DNA from 3 places in the Streptomyces sp. NPDC005302 genome. Region 3 is predicted to be linked to each of the others. Evidence: riboswitches for the same ligand, from Rfam matches in the RefSeq annotation. Region 3 holds a riboswitch; each other region holds the start of a gene.
What was found. Region 3 has a riboswitch for cyclic di-AMP ahead of ABZT74_RS30735 (LysM peptidoglycan-binding domain-containing M23 family metallopeptidase). Riboswitches for the same ligand answer to the same signal wherever they lie in the genome.
Positions count from the first base shown of each region.

Region 1 (5,404 bases), on a different contig from region 3:
GCGATGGGGATGCACTCGGTGTGGAACAGCTCGTCGGACTTCGGGGAGTACGGCTTCTTCGCGGTCTACGCGGCCTTCATGGTGCCCGCGTTCGGGCTGCTGACCTGGCTGGCCGTCTGGACCCGGCAGCGCGAGCTGCGCACCGTGCACACGGAACTGCCCGCCTACACCACCGCGGGCTGGCTCGGCACCGCCGAGCCCTACGTCCTCGGCTCGATGCGGGCCCGGCGGCTCGCCCGCGAGTACGCCGGCCATCACTGGGGGAAGGCCGCGGCCCGCTCGGTCGCCGAGTACGAGGCGTACGCGACCTCGCTGGCGTTCCTGCGCCACCGGGGGCGCCGGGGCCGCGCGGGCGCCGACTTCGTCGTACGGGAACGCGAGCTGCTGCACGAACTGTGGCGACGCCGGGAGATCGCCCGCCCCTCCCTCGCCTACGCGGCCCGCGCCACCTCCCCGCTCCCCGCACCGCCCCCCTGGCCCGCGCACGGCTACGGGTACGCCGCGCCACCGGCCCAGCCGTACGCGCCGCCGGTGCCGTATCCCGCGTACAACCCCTACCGTTCGTAGCCCCCGCCCGCGCGAGGCGGCACCTCGCCGGTACGGGGGCCGGGGTCCGGCTCAGGCGCGGGTCACGCCGACGCGCGGGTCAGGCGCGACAGTTCCGCGTCCGTCAGGGACAGGTCCGCGACACCCAGCAGGGCCGGGAGCTGCTCCACGGTCCGGGCGGAGGCGATCGGCGCGGCGACGGTCGGCTGGGCGGCGAGCCAGGCGAGGGCGACGGTCGGCACGGCCGCGTTGTGGGCCTCGGCGATCTCGTCGAGCGCGGTGAGGACCCGCCGGCCGCGTTCCGTCTCCAGGTGCTTGGACGCACCCGCGGCGCGGGGCGAGTCGACGGTCGCGCCCGGACGGTACTTGCCGGTGAGGAAGCCCGCGGCGAGCGCGAAGTACGGGACGGCGGCCAGTCCGGCGCGGGAGGCGACGTCCCGCAGCGGGCCCTCGTAGGTGTCGCGCGAGACCAGGTTGTACTGCGGCTGGAGCGCGACGTAGCGGGCGAGTCCCTCGCGGTCGGAGAACTCCAGGGACTCCTGGAGCCGCTCCGGGGAGATGTTGGACGCGGCGATGTGCCGCACCTTGCCGGCCTTCACCAGCTCGTCGAGCGCGCCGATGATCTCGTCGACCGGCACCTCGGTCTTGTCGAAGTGGGTGTAGTAGAGGTCGATGTGGTCGGTGCCCAGGCGCCGCAGCGACGCGTCGGCGGCGGCCTTGATGTTGGCGCCCGAGAGCCCCGGGAAGGCGGGGTGCTGGCTGACCTTGGTCGCGACGACGATGTCCGCGCGGTTGCCGCGGGCCTTCAGCCACTTGCCGATGATGGTCTCGGACTCGCCGCCCTCGTTGCCGTCGACCCACGACGAGTACGAGTCGGCCGTGTCGAGGAAGTTGCCGCCGGCGGCCGCGTAGGCGTCGAGGACGGCGAAGGACCGGGTCTCGTCCGCCGTCCATCCGAAGACGTTGCCGCCCAGCGAGAGCGGGAAGACCTCGAGGTCGGAGGAGCCGAGCTTGCGAAGGTAAGTCATGGGCTGTTTCAACGCCCGCACCGGATGCCTGTATTCCACATGCACCCCACACGGGCCCGGCGCTCCCGCACTCGCACTCGCACTCGCGGGCGCGAAACCGGCCGGCCGCGGGAGTCCCCGCGAGCCGGCCGGTCGGCAGTCCGTAAGGGTCAGGGGTTGAGGCCCTTGCCCTGGAGCCACGCCATCGGGTCGATGCCGGTGGCGGCACCGCCGGGGTGGACCTCCAGGTGGAGGTGCGGCCCGGTGACGTTGCCCGTCGCGCCCACGCGGCCGATGACGTCGCCCGTGGCGACCTTCTGGCCGGCGCTGACGCTGATCGACGACTGGTGGCAGAACCACAGCTCGGTGCCGTCGTCGAGGGTGAGGATCGTGCGGTAGCCGTACGAGCCGGCCCAGCCCGCCTCGGTGACGGTCGCGCTGTGGATGGCCTTGATCAGCGTGCCGGTGGGCGCGGCGAAGTCGAGACCCGTGTGGTAGCCGGAGGACCACAGGGCGCCGGCCTCGCCGAAGCGCGAGGTCAGGGTGTAGGAGGAGGTCGGCAGCGAGTAGCTCTTGGCGAGCTCGGCGAGACGCTCGGCCTCCGCCTTCGCCTTGGCCTCGTCCTCCGCCTTCTTCTTCGCGGCGTCCGCCTTGGACTTCGCGTCGTCCTGCTGCTTGGTGGCGAGCGCGACGGCCTGCTTGGCGGCGGCGGTCTCGGCGGCCGCCTGGGCGGCGCTGTCGACCTGGTTCTGCTGCGACTCGGCCTGCTGCATGATGCGGGCCCGCAGGGCCTCACCGGCGTCCGTGCTGCCCTGGGCGGTGTCGGCGGTGGTCAGTCCCGCGCCGGTGAGCGGAGTCGTGGAGCCCTTGGGGGTCTCCGCGCCGTCACCGATCAGGGCCTTGGCCGAGTGGGTGACCGAGGACAGGTCGGGCAGCGAGATCGAGACGGGCGCCTTGCCGGGCGCCGCGGTGGCCATGCCACCGGCGCCGACGGCGGCTATGACGCCTACACCGAGGACCGTGGAGCTGCGGGCGAGTCCTCCGCCGCGCTGCTTTCCCACGCGGTGCCGGCCACGAACGGGACGGACGGAATCCTCGGTGGGATTCCACTCCTCCCAGGGTCCCTCGTCCTTGCCGTAGGCGAAGCCGAAGGACTGTGTGTCATTCGGTGCGAACGAGGTTGGCTGAGCAGGCCGGTTGGACGCCACGTGGGCGCACTCCTTTCCTTCCTTCTCGCCTACCGGGTTAGCTGACGGGTTCGGAGCAGGAAGGTCTCCTACGCGCGTAAACCGACCGTGCTGCCACGGCGGAATACGCTCGATTCACCCCAAGTTGGTGGTTCCCCGGTTCCCTTGCGGGATTCGGCGCGTGCGCACGGAGCCATCTCTTGTGACGGCTGGGACGACCGCGCTGCGTTATCGAACGTTAATAGACCTGGCCACCTGATTCCAAGCTGTTCAGCCTGATCGTTAACGCTTTTTGGCCAGGACTTTGGGGTCATGGGCGATGAAAAACGGGCGAGTTGGCCTCATCCCGTCGACACGGATTTCTTTGACGGTGCGTCAGTCGTTATGCGGAGGGGCACGGTTCGGTCACCCCTCGTGACAACGGTCGGGAGAGGAGCCTACGAGGGCCGTCAACCATGCCGGACGGCGAGCAGTGCCATGTCGTCGCTGAGGGCGCCGCCCGTGTGCCGCCGCACCTCGTCGGCGAGGCTGTTCAGCAGCGCGTCGGGCCCCGGGAAGACCCGCCCGGCCAGCCGCGCGGCCGGATCGTAGAACTCCCCGCGCACGTCCCGGGCCTCGGACAGCCCGTCGGTGTGGAGCAGCAGGATCGCCCCCGTGGGAAAACGGGCGGGTACGGCCAGGTCGGGGGTCACGGCCAGGTCGCTCATCCCCAGGGGCAGCGCGGCGGGCCCGCCGGTGAGCGGGACGAGCGTCCCGTCGGGATGCAGCATCAGGGGCGGCGGATGCCCGCGGTTGACGATGCGGACGATCTCCTCGTCGTGCGGGATCTCCGCGAGGACCGCCGTCGTGAACCCCTCGACGGCGTCGAGGTTGTCGCGCCGGGTGCCCTCGCGCTTCAGCGCCCGCTCCAGCCGCTGCGCGACCGCCTCCAGGGTCGTCTCCTGCTCCGCCGCCTCCCGGAACGCGCCGATGACCACGGCGACGGCGGCGACCGCCGTCATCCCCTTGCCGCGTACGTCCCCGACGACCAGCCGCACGCCGTACGGGGTGTCCTGCACCGCGTACAGGTCCCCGCCGATGGACGCGTCCGCCTGGGCCGCCTCGTAGCGCGCGGCGACGTCGAGGCCGTCGATCCGTGCCTGGGGTTCGGGCAGCACGGCCCGCTGCGCGAACTCGGCGATCTCCCAGACGGAGGCGAGCCGCTCGTCGCTGCGCCGGACGAGGATGTTGATGAGGATGCCCAGGACGGCCGCCGTGGCGACGGTGACGACCTCGGTGACCGCGTCGATCCGCAGGACGATGCCGAGGCGCAGGTGCACGAGGATCAGCGCGCCGACGGCGGCGGCGCCGGTGAGGACGGTGCCGCGCAGCGAGTAGAGGGGCGCGGCGACCAGGGTGGCGGCCGTGAAGAGGGGGGCGGCGGTGAACTCGCCCGGCGTGAAGTAGTCGTAGAAGGTCCCGCCGACGACCAGCAGCACGGGCAGGGCTCGCACGAGGGCGCGCGCGGAGGACATCCGGCCCGTGCGCCATCGCGCCGGACCGGTTCCGGGATCGCCCGCGGGTCCGGACGCACCCGAAGCGCCGGCGACCCCCGGCGCCCGCGGATCACCGGGGGGCGGGCGGTCGGCCCGGGCGTCGAGTTCTCCGGTCCGCTCCTCACCTCCTGGCTGACCCACAGGTCCAGCAGACCCGGCGCGGGGGCGGTGGGCGACCGGTGTGGCCCGACCGAGGGATTCCGCCGCCCTGCGGGGTGAACCCGGGAACGGGACGACGGAGCGACGCCGCGAAACGAAGGAGGAGGGGGAGCCCGTGCCAACAGAGCCCGTACCAACAGAGCCCGTACCAACACCAAGGGCCGGAACTCGTGAATCCGAGTTCCGGCCCTTGGCCTTCAGTAGCGGGGACAGGATTTGAACCTGCGACCTCTGGGTTATGAGCCCAGCGAGCTACCGAGCTGCTCCACCCCGCGTCGTTGAAATTAGTGTACGCCATCCGCGGGACCCTCAGAACACGCTTTTCCTCCACGTGCCATCCACCGGGCAGGCGGCGCGCGGATTCCCTCCCTCAGGCCGTGCGGTGCGCGGCCCCGTCCAGGAGGTGGCGGTTGGGTGCCTTGGCGCGCTCCTCGTACTCGGGCAGGAGGACGACGTCGGCGCCCGCGGCGGCGAGGAGTCCGCTGCCGTCGGCGTCGGTGACGAAGGTGTCGGGCTCGCGCCAGGCGGTGACGACGCGCCGTACACCGGCGTCGAGGATCAGCCGGGCGCAGGGCGCGGGCCGGGAGGCGCGGCGGGCGCACGGCTCCAGGCTGCTGTAGACGGTGGCGGCGGGCAGCCGCGGGTCCGCCGGGTCGATCTTGGCGAGGGCGGCCTCCTCGGCGTGCGTCACGGGGTCGCCGCCCTCGCGGGAGTGGCCGCGGGCCAGCTCGGTCCCGTCGGCCGCGACCACCACCGCGCCCACGCTGAACGCGGTCTCCGAGGGCGGGCAGAGCGCCGCCAGCTCGCAGGCGAGGGCCAGCCACTGCCGGTCGGCGGCGGAGGCGGTCCGGCCGGTACCGGGCGCGGTCGGGACGTAGCGGATGAGGACGACGTCCCCGACGGGCCGGGTCTCGACGAGCCGCATCCGGCCGGGGGGGTAGGCCCCGGGCCCGAACAGTCGCGGCGCGTC
Region 1 is NZ_JBEXGN010000001.1:522,337-527,740, reverse strand. It holds gene ABZT74_RS02345 (PrsW family intramembrane metalloprotease) at 1-567, shown strand, start outside; gene ABZT74_RS02340 (aldo/keto reductase) at 630-1,574, opposite strand; gene ABZT74_RS02335 (M23 family metallopeptidase) at 1,724-2,761, opposite strand; cyclic di-AMP (ydaO/yuaA leader) riboswitch at 2,773-2,930, opposite strand; gene ABZT74_RS02330 (PP2C family protein-serine/threonine phosphatase) at 3,190-4,254, opposite strand; tRNA gene ABZT74_RS02325 (tRNA-Met) at 4,636-4,709, opposite strand; gene ABZT74_RS02320 (dihydrofolate reductase family protein) at 4,805-5,404, opposite strand, start outside.
Region 1: it holds a riboswitch for cyclic di-AMP, as region 3 does, so the genes downstream of both, ABZT74_RS02335 (M23 family metallopeptidase) here and ABZT74_RS30735 (LysM peptidoglycan-binding domain-containing M23 family metallopeptidase) in region 3, are expected to answer to the same signal.

Region 2 (5,404 bases), on a different contig from region 3:
GGAGGGTGCCGTCAACTGACACGCCGTCATATCTGTGATCTTCACGTGATCTGCGCTGCATCGACTTGTGACAAGCGTTCGAGTCCATATACGTTCACCCATCAATGCGGCCCCGGCGATCGTCACTTCGCCGTAGGTGCCGTAGTCACCCCGTTGTCACGCGAAAGGCTTCCGCATGCTCTCCGGGAACGGCCGTCACCGGCGCCCCCGTCAGGCCCCGGCCCTCATCGTCGCCGCGGGAGTGGCCGGATCGGCCATCGCGATCCCGCTCCTCGGGGCATCGAGCGCGAGCGCGGCCGACGGGACCACCTGGGACCGGGTGGCCGAGTGCGAGAGCGGCGGCGCGTGGAGCGCCGACAACGGCAACGGGTACTACGGCGGGCTCCAGCTGACCCAGGACAACTGGGAGAAGTACGGCGGCCGTGAGTACGCCCAGAGCCCCGACCAGGCCAGCCGCTCGCAGCAGATAGCCGTCGCCGAGAAGGTGCTCGACGACCAGGGCCTCGTCGCCTGGCCGACCTGCGGCCCGCTCTCCGGGCTCAGCAAGACCTCGGCCGAGGTCGATGTCGACACGGGCATGGGTGACGACACGAGCGACTCCGGTTCGAGCGGCCTGTCCACGTCGCCCAGTTCCTCCCCTTCCACCGAATCGTCCAGATCGTCGGATTCATCCGGTTCGAGTGAAACCGCCTCGCCGGGAGTGACCGAGAACACCGCGAAGTCCGCCGACTCGCAGGACGGGGACGGCTCGGACAGCTCGGACAAGGCGACGGCCGACGAGTCCGAGTCGGGCAAGTCGGACAAGTCCGGCCGGAGCGGCACCTCTTCGGAGCCCTCCGACGACGCGTCCGCCACGCCCGGGCGGCACCGCGGCGGCAGCGCCGACGAGGACGCGAAGGGCGCCGCCACCGACAGCCGCGCCGACAGCGCGTCCGGACGGCACGCCTCGCGCGGCTCGGACGACGCGCGCGACGCCGGCGACGACACCTATGTCGTGCGCGCCGGTGACAGCCTCTGGACGATCGCCGACGACCTTGACGTCACGGGCGGATGGGCCGACCTGTACGCCGCGAACGAGAAGACCGTGGGCATCGATCCGAACCTCATCCTCCCCGGTCAGAGCCTTGCTGTTGATAGCGAAACGGTGCAAAAGTAGCGGGAGTTCGCGTCATGGTTCGCTGGGGAATGTCCGGTTTGGTGCGAGTGAGACATGAGTCTCAGAAGCCCTGATCGTCTTTGAAAATCAGGCGATCGACTGCTTACGGTCGTGACCGCTCGCCACAGCGGGCCCCGACGGTCGCAACGCCGAATCCTGCCAGCGGCCGTACGGGAACAGTCGTCGCGTCAAGCGCCGTAGGCAGGAGCGGGGGACCCAAGGTAAGTGCCGCGACCGGGAGTTGAGAGACCCCCGGGGACGGCTTGGGGTAAAGCCGCGCGCTGTGGTTCCGAGACGGGACCGGGGACGTGCGGCCGGGCAACTCAACCGGCCCGAACCCGACAGCTCACCTCGCAGGCGTCGGTGAGGGGATCACTCGATGCTGTTTTCCAGCAAGGGCAAGCACCGCCGCCCGAACAAGGCCACTCGTGTCGCCACGCTCGCCGGTGTCACCGGTGTCGCCATCGCCGCCCCGCTGATGGCCGCGGGCAACGCCTCCGCCGCGACCGGCTCCGAATGGGACGCCGTCGCCCAGTGCGAGGCCGGCGGCAACTGGTCGATCAACACCGGCAACGGTTACTACGGCGGCCTGCAGTTCTCGTCCTCCACCTGGGCCGCGTACGGCGGTACCGCCTACGCCTCCACCGCCGACCAGGCCTCGAAGTCGCAGCAGATCGCCGTCGGCGAGAAGGTCCTCGCCGCGCAGGGCAAGGGTGCCTGGCCGACCTGCGGCACCGGCCTGTCGAGCGCCGCGTACAGCGGTGGCAGCTCCACCCCCTCGACCCCGTCGGCCCCGTCGACCTCCTCCGGCTCCTCGGCGTCCACCGGCTCCGACACCCGTACGTCGGAGCAGCCCGCCTCCCGTTCGCAGGAGCGCCCGGCCGCCAAGAAGACCGTCACCACCCCGACCGGCAAGAAGGTCAAGAAGGGTGACGGCGAGTACAAGGTCGTCAAGGGCGACACCCTCAGCGCGATCGCCGAGAAGAAGCACGTCAAGGGCGGCTGGCAGAAGCTGTTCAAGCTGAACCACGACATCGTGGACGACGCCGACTTCATCTTCCCCGGCCAGCAGCTGCACCTGCACTGAGTGAGGCCGCACACCGGCCGGACGTGGTCGCCCTCGGCGGACGGCGACCACGACCCGGCCCCGCGGCTCCGCCCGGCTGCGGGACGACCCCTCGCGGACCCGGCCTCCGGGTCCGATCCCCACCGAGGGTCCCCGTCCCCACGGACTCCCCGCTCCGGCGCGTGTTCCCCCGTACGCGCCGGGGCGGGGTTTTTCCTTTCTTTTTTGTTCCGATCGGGAACAATATGTACCCCGAGTTCTGCCCAAGGGATGGTCGATCGGCTGGCCGATCCCCTCGGGCCGGTTAGGCTCGTCCCGCAGGACTAGCCAAGCCCTGCGTATTCGCGTCACATCCCAGAAGGAGATGCTCGTGCCGTCCATCGACGTCGTCGTAGCCCGGGAAATCCTGGACTCCCGAGGCAACCCCACGGTCGAGGTCGAGGTCGGCCTCGACGACGGCAGCACGGGTCGTGCCGCCGTTCCGTCCGGCGCCTCCACCGGTGCCTTCGAGGCCATCGAGCTCCGTGACGGTGACCCCAACCGTTACGGGGGCAAGGGTGTCGAGAAGGCCGTCCTCGCCGTCATCGAGCAGATCGGCCCGGAGCTCGTCGGCTACGACGCCACCGAGCAGCGCCTGATCGACCAGGCCATGTTCGACCTGGACGCCACCGACAACAAGGGCTCGCTCGGCGCCAACGCGATCCTCGGCGTCTCGCTCGCCGTCGCGCACGCCGCCTCCGAGGCGTCCGACCTGCCGCTCTTCCGCTACCTGGGCGGCCCGAACGCGCACCTGCTGCCCGTTCCGATGATGAACATCCTGAACGGCGGGTCGCACGCCGACTCGAACGTGGACATCCAGGAGTTCATGATCGCCCCGATCGGCGCGGAGTCCTTCTCCGAGGCCCTGCGCTGGGGCGCCGAGGTCTACCACACGCTCAAGAAGGTGCTGAAGACCAAGGGCCTGTCGACCGGTCTCGGCGACGAGGGCGGCTTCGCCCCGAACCTGGAGTCCAACCGCGCCGCCCTCGACCTCATCGTCGAGGCCATCAAGCAGGCCGGTTACATCCCCGGTGAGCAGATCGGTCTCGCGCTCGACGTCGCCGCGTCCGAGTTCTACAAGGACGGCAAGTACGAGTTCGAGGGCAAGTCCCGCTCGGCCGCCGAGATGACGGAGTACTACGAGGAGCTCGTCTCCGCGTACCCGCTCGTCTCCATCGAGGACCCGCTGTACGAGGACGACTGGGCCGGCTGGAAGGTCATCACCGACAGGCTGGGCGACAAGGTCCAGATCGTCGGCGACGACCTCTTCGTCACCAACCCGGAGCGCCTGGCCCGCGGCATCGAGGAGGGCTCCGCGAACGCCCTGCTCGTCAAGGTCAACCAGATCGGTTCGCTGACCGAGACCCTGGACGCCGTCGAGCTGGCCCAGCGCAACGGCTTCAAGTGCATGATGTCCCACCGCTCCGGCGAGACCGAGGACGTCACCATCGCCGACCTCGCGGTCGCCGTGAACTGCGGCCAGATCAAGACCGGCGCCCCGGCCCGCTCGGACCGTGTCGCCAAGTACAACCAGCTGCTGCGCATCGAGGAGATCCTCGACGACGCCGCGGTGTACGCCGGCCGCAGCGCGTTCCCCCGCTTCAAGGGCTGAGCACCGCCCGCCCGCTTGGGCAGCGTCGTACGTACGTCCCCGTACTCGGTCCCGTACCGTGTGCGGGGACGTACGCACGTGACGGGCCCGCACCACGGCGGGCCGGTACTGGGGAGGCGGGACTCATGGCCGTGAAGGACCGGGACCGGTTCTCCACCTCGACCAGGCTCAAGCTGCTCGGTGAGCAGACGGCGGCCCGGGTCTACCGCTCCCAGACCAAACGGCAGGCCCGCCGCTCCCGGCTCACCGGCCGGGCCGCGCTCCTCGCGCTCGTCCTGTGCTCCCTGATCGTCGCGCTCGCGTACCCCATGCGGCAGTACGTCTCCCAGCGTGCCGAGGTCGCCGACCTGGAGCACCGGCAGGAGCAGGCCCGTCAACGGGTCGAGCAGCTGCGCGACCTGAAGGCGCGCTGGCAGGACGACGCGTACGCCGAGCAGCAGATCCGGCAGCGGCTGCACTACGTGATGCCCGGCGAGACCGGCTACGTCGTGGTCGACCCGGACGCGGCGAAGCAGGCCCGCGCCGGCCAGGGCGCCGCCGACCGCCCCTGGTACACCAACGTCTGGGACGGCGTCGACAAGTCCGACGCCGCCGACCAGTGACGAACCCCTGAACTGACCAGAAAGACACGTGACTCACGGCATGGAAACGCCACCGCCGACCACCCCGCGCACCGAGCCCACCGACGCCGACGTCGAGGCATTCAAGCAGCAGCTCGGCCGGCCGCCGCGCGGGCTGCGCGCGATCGCGCACCGCTGCCCCTGCGGTCAGCCCGACGTGGTGGAGACGGCACCCCGCCTCCCCGACGGCACGCCCTTCCCGACCACGTACTACCTGACGTGCCCGCGGGCCGCGTCCGCGATCGGGACGCTGGAGGCCAACGGGGTCATGAAGGAGATGACGGACCGGCTGGCGACCGACCCCGAACTGGCCGCCGCCTACCGCGCCGCCCACGAGGACTACATCGCGCGCCGTGACGCCATCGAGGTCCTGGCGGGCTTCCCGAGCGCGGGCGGCATGCCGGACCGGGTGAAGTGCCTGCACGTCCTGGTCGCCCACTCGCTGGCCGCCGGACCGGGCGTGAACCCGCTCGGCGACGAGACCATCGCGATGCTGCCGGAGTGGTGGCGCAAGGGCGCGTGCGTGACGCTCCCCGGCGACACCGCGCAGCCCACGGAGTCCGCGGAGCCCGTCGACGAGGCCGGCCGGTGACCCGCGTCGCCGCCGTCGACTGCGGTACGAACTCGATCCGCCTGCTGGTCGCCGACGCGGACCCGCGGACCGGGGAACTCGTCGACCTGGACCGCCGGATGACCATCGTGCGGCTCGGCCAGGGCGTCGACCGGACGGGACGGCTCGCGCCGGAGGCGCTGGAGCGGACGTTCGCCGCGTGCCGCGAGTACGCCAAGGTCATCAAGGAGCACGGCGCCGAGCGGCTCCGCTTCGTGGCCACCTCCGCCTCCCGGGACGCCGAGAACCGCGACGACTTCGTGCGCGGCGTCCTCGACATCCTCGGCGTCGAGCCCGAGGT
Region 2 is NZ_JBEXGN010000002.1:36,815-42,218, reverse strand. It holds gene ABZT74_RS02590 (transglycosylase family protein) at 176-1,156, shown strand; cyclic di-AMP (ydaO/yuaA leader) riboswitch at 1,340-1,531, shown strand; gene ABZT74_RS02585 (transglycosylase family protein) at 1,536-2,243, shown strand; gene eno (phosphopyruvate hydratase) at 2,587-3,873, shown strand; gene ABZT74_RS02575 (septum formation initiator family protein) at 3,999-4,475, shown strand; gene ABZT74_RS02570 (DUF501 domain-containing protein) at 4,516-5,085, shown strand; gene ABZT74_RS02565 (Ppx/GppA phosphatase family protein) at 5,082-5,404, shown strand, end outside.
Region 2: it holds a riboswitch for cyclic di-AMP, as region 3 does, so the genes downstream of both, ABZT74_RS02585 (transglycosylase family protein) here and ABZT74_RS30735 (LysM peptidoglycan-binding domain-containing M23 family metallopeptidase) in region 3, are expected to answer to the same signal.

Region 3 (5,404 bases):
GGTCAGCCCCAGCCCCTTCTCCAGGTAGGCGTCGACTCCGCCCCAGGTCTCCTCGATCGTCTCGAACGCCGCCGTCAGATACTGCGCGCGTGCGTCGAAGAGCGGGCTGAGCAACTCCATGACCTCGGGGGAGTACGCGGAGGCGGCGGAGCTGGTGCGGTGCACCTTGTAGCGGCGGTGCGTGGCGTTCGACTCCAGGTAGTCGGCGACGATCGCGTCCCGCTCGACGCCGAGGGCGAGCAGGGTGATCGCTATGGACAGCCCCGCGCGGTCCTTGCCTGCCGCGCAGTGCATCAGCGCGGGCACGCCGTCCTCCGCCATCGAACGCAGCACCCGGGAGTGCTCCGCCGTGCGCTCCTTGATGATCGCGCGGTACGAGCCGATCATGCGGGCGGCCGCCTTGCCGTCGCCGAGGATGCCGCGCAGCTGGTCCAGGTCGCCGTCACGGACCATCTTCCAGAACTCGCTGCCGTCCGCCGGGTCGGTCAGCGGGAGGTTCACGTTCCGCACGCCCGGCAGCTCGACGTCCGGGCCCTCCAGCTTCTGGTCCGCCGCGTTGCGGAAGTCGAAGATCGTGTGGAGTCCCAGGGAGGAGAGGAACGCGGCGTCCTCCTCGGTGGCGTGCGCGAGGTGGCCGCTGCGGAACAGCTGTCCCGGGCGCACGCGCCTGCCGTCCGTGGTGGGCAGGCCGCCCACGTCGCGGAAGTTGCGAACTCCGCCGAGCTCGGGCTCGGTCGACGGGACCTGCTGCGTCACGGGGGCTCCTCATCTTCGGCCGCGGGCCGGCCGGAGAGGGTCCGGTCGGCGCCCGGCGGCTGGTGTCTTCGGTCGCGTTCCCGACGATACGACATGGGTTCCTGGGGCAATGAGTTGTCCACAGGCGTTGCCTCGCGCCCCCGACTGGCCTGATGATGTTGATCCCTGATCGCACCTGTTCGTATCTGTGGGGGATTGATGATCGAGATCGGCGCGGCCGGCCGGACCTGGCTCCTCACCGGAACGACCAGCGGCTACGCACTGCACCTCACGGAACGCGACGAGCTGCTCCACCTGCACTGGGGCCCGCGGATCACGCTCGCCGACGCCGAGGCCCTGGCCGCCCGGCCCGCGCCGCCGTACCGGCCCTTCGACTCCCCGCTCGACGGGCGCGAGGAATACCCCGTCGAGGGCGGCCCCCGCTTCGTCCGCCCCGCCCTGTCCGTACGGACCGACGAGCGGCGCGGCACCGAATGGCGCTTCGAGGACGCGGCGACCGAGGGGGACGAGCTGCGGCTGCGCTTCTCCGACGCCGGGCTCGGCATCACCCTGCACTACCGGCTGCGCGGCGACGTCGTCGAGCGCCGTGTCACGCTCGCCAACGACGGAAACGAGAGCCTGGAGCTGCTCCGCGCGGACTCCGCGACCTGGACCCTTCCCGAGCGGGACGGCTGGCGGCTGTCCCAGCTGCACGGCCGGTGGGCCGCGGAGTCCCGGCTGGTGCGCTCGCCCCTCACCTACGGCGAGAAGATCATCGGCAGCCGCCGCGGCCACACCGGACACCAGCACCTGCCCTGGGTGGCCCTCGACAGTGAGGCCACCGAGGAGAGCGGCGAGGTGTACGGATGCGCGCTCGGCTGGTCCGGCTCCTGGCGGATCTCCGTCGCCCAACTGCCCGACGCGCGCGTGCAGATCACCGGCGGGGCGGGACACGACGACTCCGGGCTGCTGTGCCTCGGGCCGGGGGAGACCTTCACGACGCCCGTCTTCGCCGGGCTCTGGAGCGACGGCGGGTTCGGCGGCGCGAGCAGGACCTGGCACGCCTACCAGCGGGCGTACGTCGTCCCGGACGCGGAGCGGGACCGCCCGGTGCTGTTCAATTCCTGGGAGGCCACCACCTTCGACATCGCGGAGGAGCAGCAGCGGGCGCTCGCGCGACGCGCGTCCGCGATGGGCGTCGAGCTGTTCGTGGTCGACGACGGCTGGTTCGGGGCCCGCACCGACGCCCACGCCGGACTCGGGGACTGGACGCCCAACCCGGACCGCTTCCCCGCCGGGCTCAAGCCGCTCGCCGACGACGTGCACGCCCTCGGCATGCAGTTCGGCATCTGGGTCGAGCCCGAGATGGTCAACCCCGACAGCGACCTCTACCGCGCGCATCCCGACTGGGTGCAGTACCAGTCCGGACGAACCAGGACGGAATTCCGTAATCAGCTCATACTGAACCTCGCTCGGCCCGACGTTCAGGAGTACCTCTGGGAGCGGCTCGACACCCTGCTCTCCGGAGCGCCGATCGACTACGTGAAATGGGACTTCAATCGTTCCTTCACGGACGCCGGCTGGCCCGGCGAGCGCTATCCGCAGAAGCTCTGGGTCGCCCACGTCGAGGCCTTCTACGCCCTCCTGGACCGGCTGCGCGCCGCGCACCCCGGCGTCGCCTTCGAGTCGTGCTCCGGTGGCGGCGGCCGGATCGACCTCGGCGTGATGGCCCGTACCGACCAGGTGTGGACCTCGGACAACACCGACCCGCTCGACCGGCTCGCCATCCAGCACGGGTTCAGTCAGATCCATCCGGCCCGGATCATGGCCGCCTGGGTCACGGACAGCCCCAACAACCTGCTCAACGGCCGGGTCAGCTCGTTGCGCTTCCGCTTCGTGAGCTCGATGGCCGGGGTCCTCGGTGTCGGCGGCGACCTCACCACGTGGAGTGCGGAGGAGCTGGCGGAGGCGCGGGACTGGGTGGAGCTCTACAAGGAGATCCGGCCGGTCGTGCAGCAGGGTGACCTCTACCGGCTGCGGCCCCCGGAGGGTGGCCTGAGCGCCGTCCAGTACGTGCTCGGCGACGAGGCCGTGGTCCTCGCCTGGCTCCAGGCGCAGCACCACGGAGTGCGGCCCGCCCCGCTCAGGTTGCGCGGACTCGACCCGATGGGTGTGTACGAATGGGTCGGAACGGGCGAAGTGCACCGGGGTGCGGTGTTGCTGCACCACGGCCTGGACGCCGGACTGCGGGGCGATCTCGATGCGACGGTTATCCGGCTGCGTCGCATCTGACTGTTCTGCCCGAAATGGTGCCTTCATTACAACTGGCCCTGGAATAAGGTGCCGTGAGTCGGGTCGCGTGAGCAGCGTCATATTCGTGACGATGTGTTGCCGTCGGGGATTCGTGACCGGCCTTTGTTTCCGGGCGGATTGAAAGCCCGGAAAGATCGTCATTCCACGGAGGGTGACGGCGAATTCCTCATGGATCAAGAAAGGCGAGCACACAGAATCCGCACACAGTTGTCGGCGTGCTCGCATCTCGCTTACGTTCTGCCTCAATCCGGACGGACGCCCAATCCTGCCGCCGCCCGGAATCCGCACTCACCCGTACACGGCAGGAGCGGGGGACCCACAGGTTCCGCGCCTGGTCCGGTCTCCGGAACAGGCTAGGGGTACAGCCATGCAGCCGCGTGGCCGGGCATCTCCAGCCCGCACCCGACAGCTCACCTCGCAGGCGCCGGAGAGGAAATCGCCATGCCCGCGAAGGGTAAGCACCGCCGTCCCAAGTCCCTGCGTCTCACTCGCTCGATCGCCGTGGTCGGAACCGGTGGCGCCGCACTCGCGCTGCCGCTGATGGGAGCCACCGGCGCCCACGCCGCGACCCCGGCCGCCGCCGTCGCGCAGCACACGGAGAAGTCCGCGTCCGTCGCCCCGGCAGCCGCGAAGGCCGGCACGTCGAAGACGTACGCGGTGAAGGCCGGCGACTATCTCGCCAAGATCGCCGACGTCCAGCACGTCAGCGGCGGCTGGAAGAAGATCTACTCGGACAACCGCTCCGCCATCGGCAGCGACCCGTCGCTGATCCACCCGGGTCTGAAGCTGACCCTCGGCGCGAAGGCCGTCGCCCCGCAGGCCTCGGCGCCGGCGAAGCCCTCCGCCGCCAAGCCCTCCGCCGCCAAGCCCTCCGCCGCCAAGCCGGCCGCCGCCAAGCCCGCGGCCGCGAAGGCCGACACGGCGAGCACGGTCACCAAGACGGCCGCCACCAGCAGCAGTTCGGGCTACACCCTCCCCGTGGACGGCGCCACCATCGGCACCAACTACAAGGTGGCGGGCAGCATGTGGTCCAGCGGCTACCACACCGGCACGGACTTCGTCGTCCCGACCGGCACCACCATCAAGTCCATCGCCGCTGGCACCGTCGTCTCCGCGGGCTGGGGCGGCGCCTACGGCAACCAGGTCGTCATCCAGCACGCCGACGGCCGGTACTCGCAGTACGCCCACATGTCGTCCCTGTCCGTCTCGGCCGGCCAGACCGTGACCGAGGGCCAGCAGATCGGCCTCTCCGGCGCGACCGGCAACGTCACCGGACCGCACCTGCACTTCGAGGTCCGCACCACGCCCGACTACGGCTCGGACATCGACCCGGTCGCGTACCTGCGCTCGCACGGTGTCGCCGTCGGCTGACACCGCCTCCGCCCGACCTGCTCCTGACGGCAGGCCTGCCTCCGAAGGCCGGACCCCATGATCCCCGGGGTCCGGCCTTCGGTGTTCGCCGTGTCCGCCGGGACCACTGGTCGCAGCGGCTGCCTCAACAGCCATGGCGAGAGCCTTATTCCATGGTTGACCATTACTTGACGAGTGGCTTATCTCACCGTTCGTCAACCCTTCCCTACGGTCGCGTAGCTCACATCGGAAGGTGAATCATGGGCCGACGTGGCAGACGATGCGAAGAGTGACGACAGATCAGTGATCGGGTCGTACGTGGCGGTGGGGGACAGCTTCACCGAGGGCGTCGGCGACCTGGGGCCGGACGGGGCCTTCGTCGGCTGGGCGGACCGCTTCGCGGTTCTGCTGGCGGACCGGCGACCCGAAGGCGACTTCGACTACACCAACCTCGCGGTGCGCGGGAGACTGCTCGACCAGATCGTCGAGACGCAGCTCGTACGTGCCAAGGAGCTCGGCCCGGACCTGGTCTCCTTCTCCGCGGGCGGCAACGACATCATCCGGCCCGGCACCGACCCCGACGAGGTCGCGGAGCGCTTCGAGCGAGCCGTCGCCGACCTCACCTCAGCCGTCGGCAAGGTCATGGTGACCACCGGCTTCGACACCCGTGGCGTGCCCGTGCTCAGGCATCTGCGCGGCAAGATCGCCACGTACAACGGCCATGTGCGGGCCATCGCGGACCGCTACGGGTGTCCGGTCCTCGACCTGTGGTCGCTCAAGACGATCCAGGACCGGCGCGCCTGGGACGGTGACCGGCTGCACCTCTCGCCCGAGGGGCACACCCGGGTGGCGCTGCGCGCCGGTCAGGTGCTCGGCCTGGAGGTGCCGGTGGACCCGGACCAGCCCTGGCCGCCGCTGCCGCCGCGGGGCACCTTCGAGGTGCGACGCGACAACATCCACTGGGCCCGTGAGTACCTCGTCCCGTGGATCGGCCGGCGCCTGCGCG
Region 3 is NZ_JBEXGN010000028.1:44,336-49,739, forward strand. It holds gene ABZT74_RS30725 (tyrosine-protein phosphatase) at 1-756, opposite strand, end outside; gene ABZT74_RS30730 (alpha-galactosidase) at 955-3,027, shown strand; cyclic di-AMP (ydaO/yuaA leader) riboswitch at 3,328-3,485, shown strand; gene ABZT74_RS30735 (LysM peptidoglycan-binding domain-containing M23 family metallopeptidase) at 3,490-4,419, shown strand; gene ABZT74_RS30740 (SGNH/GDSL hydrolase family protein) at 4,702-5,404, shown strand, end outside.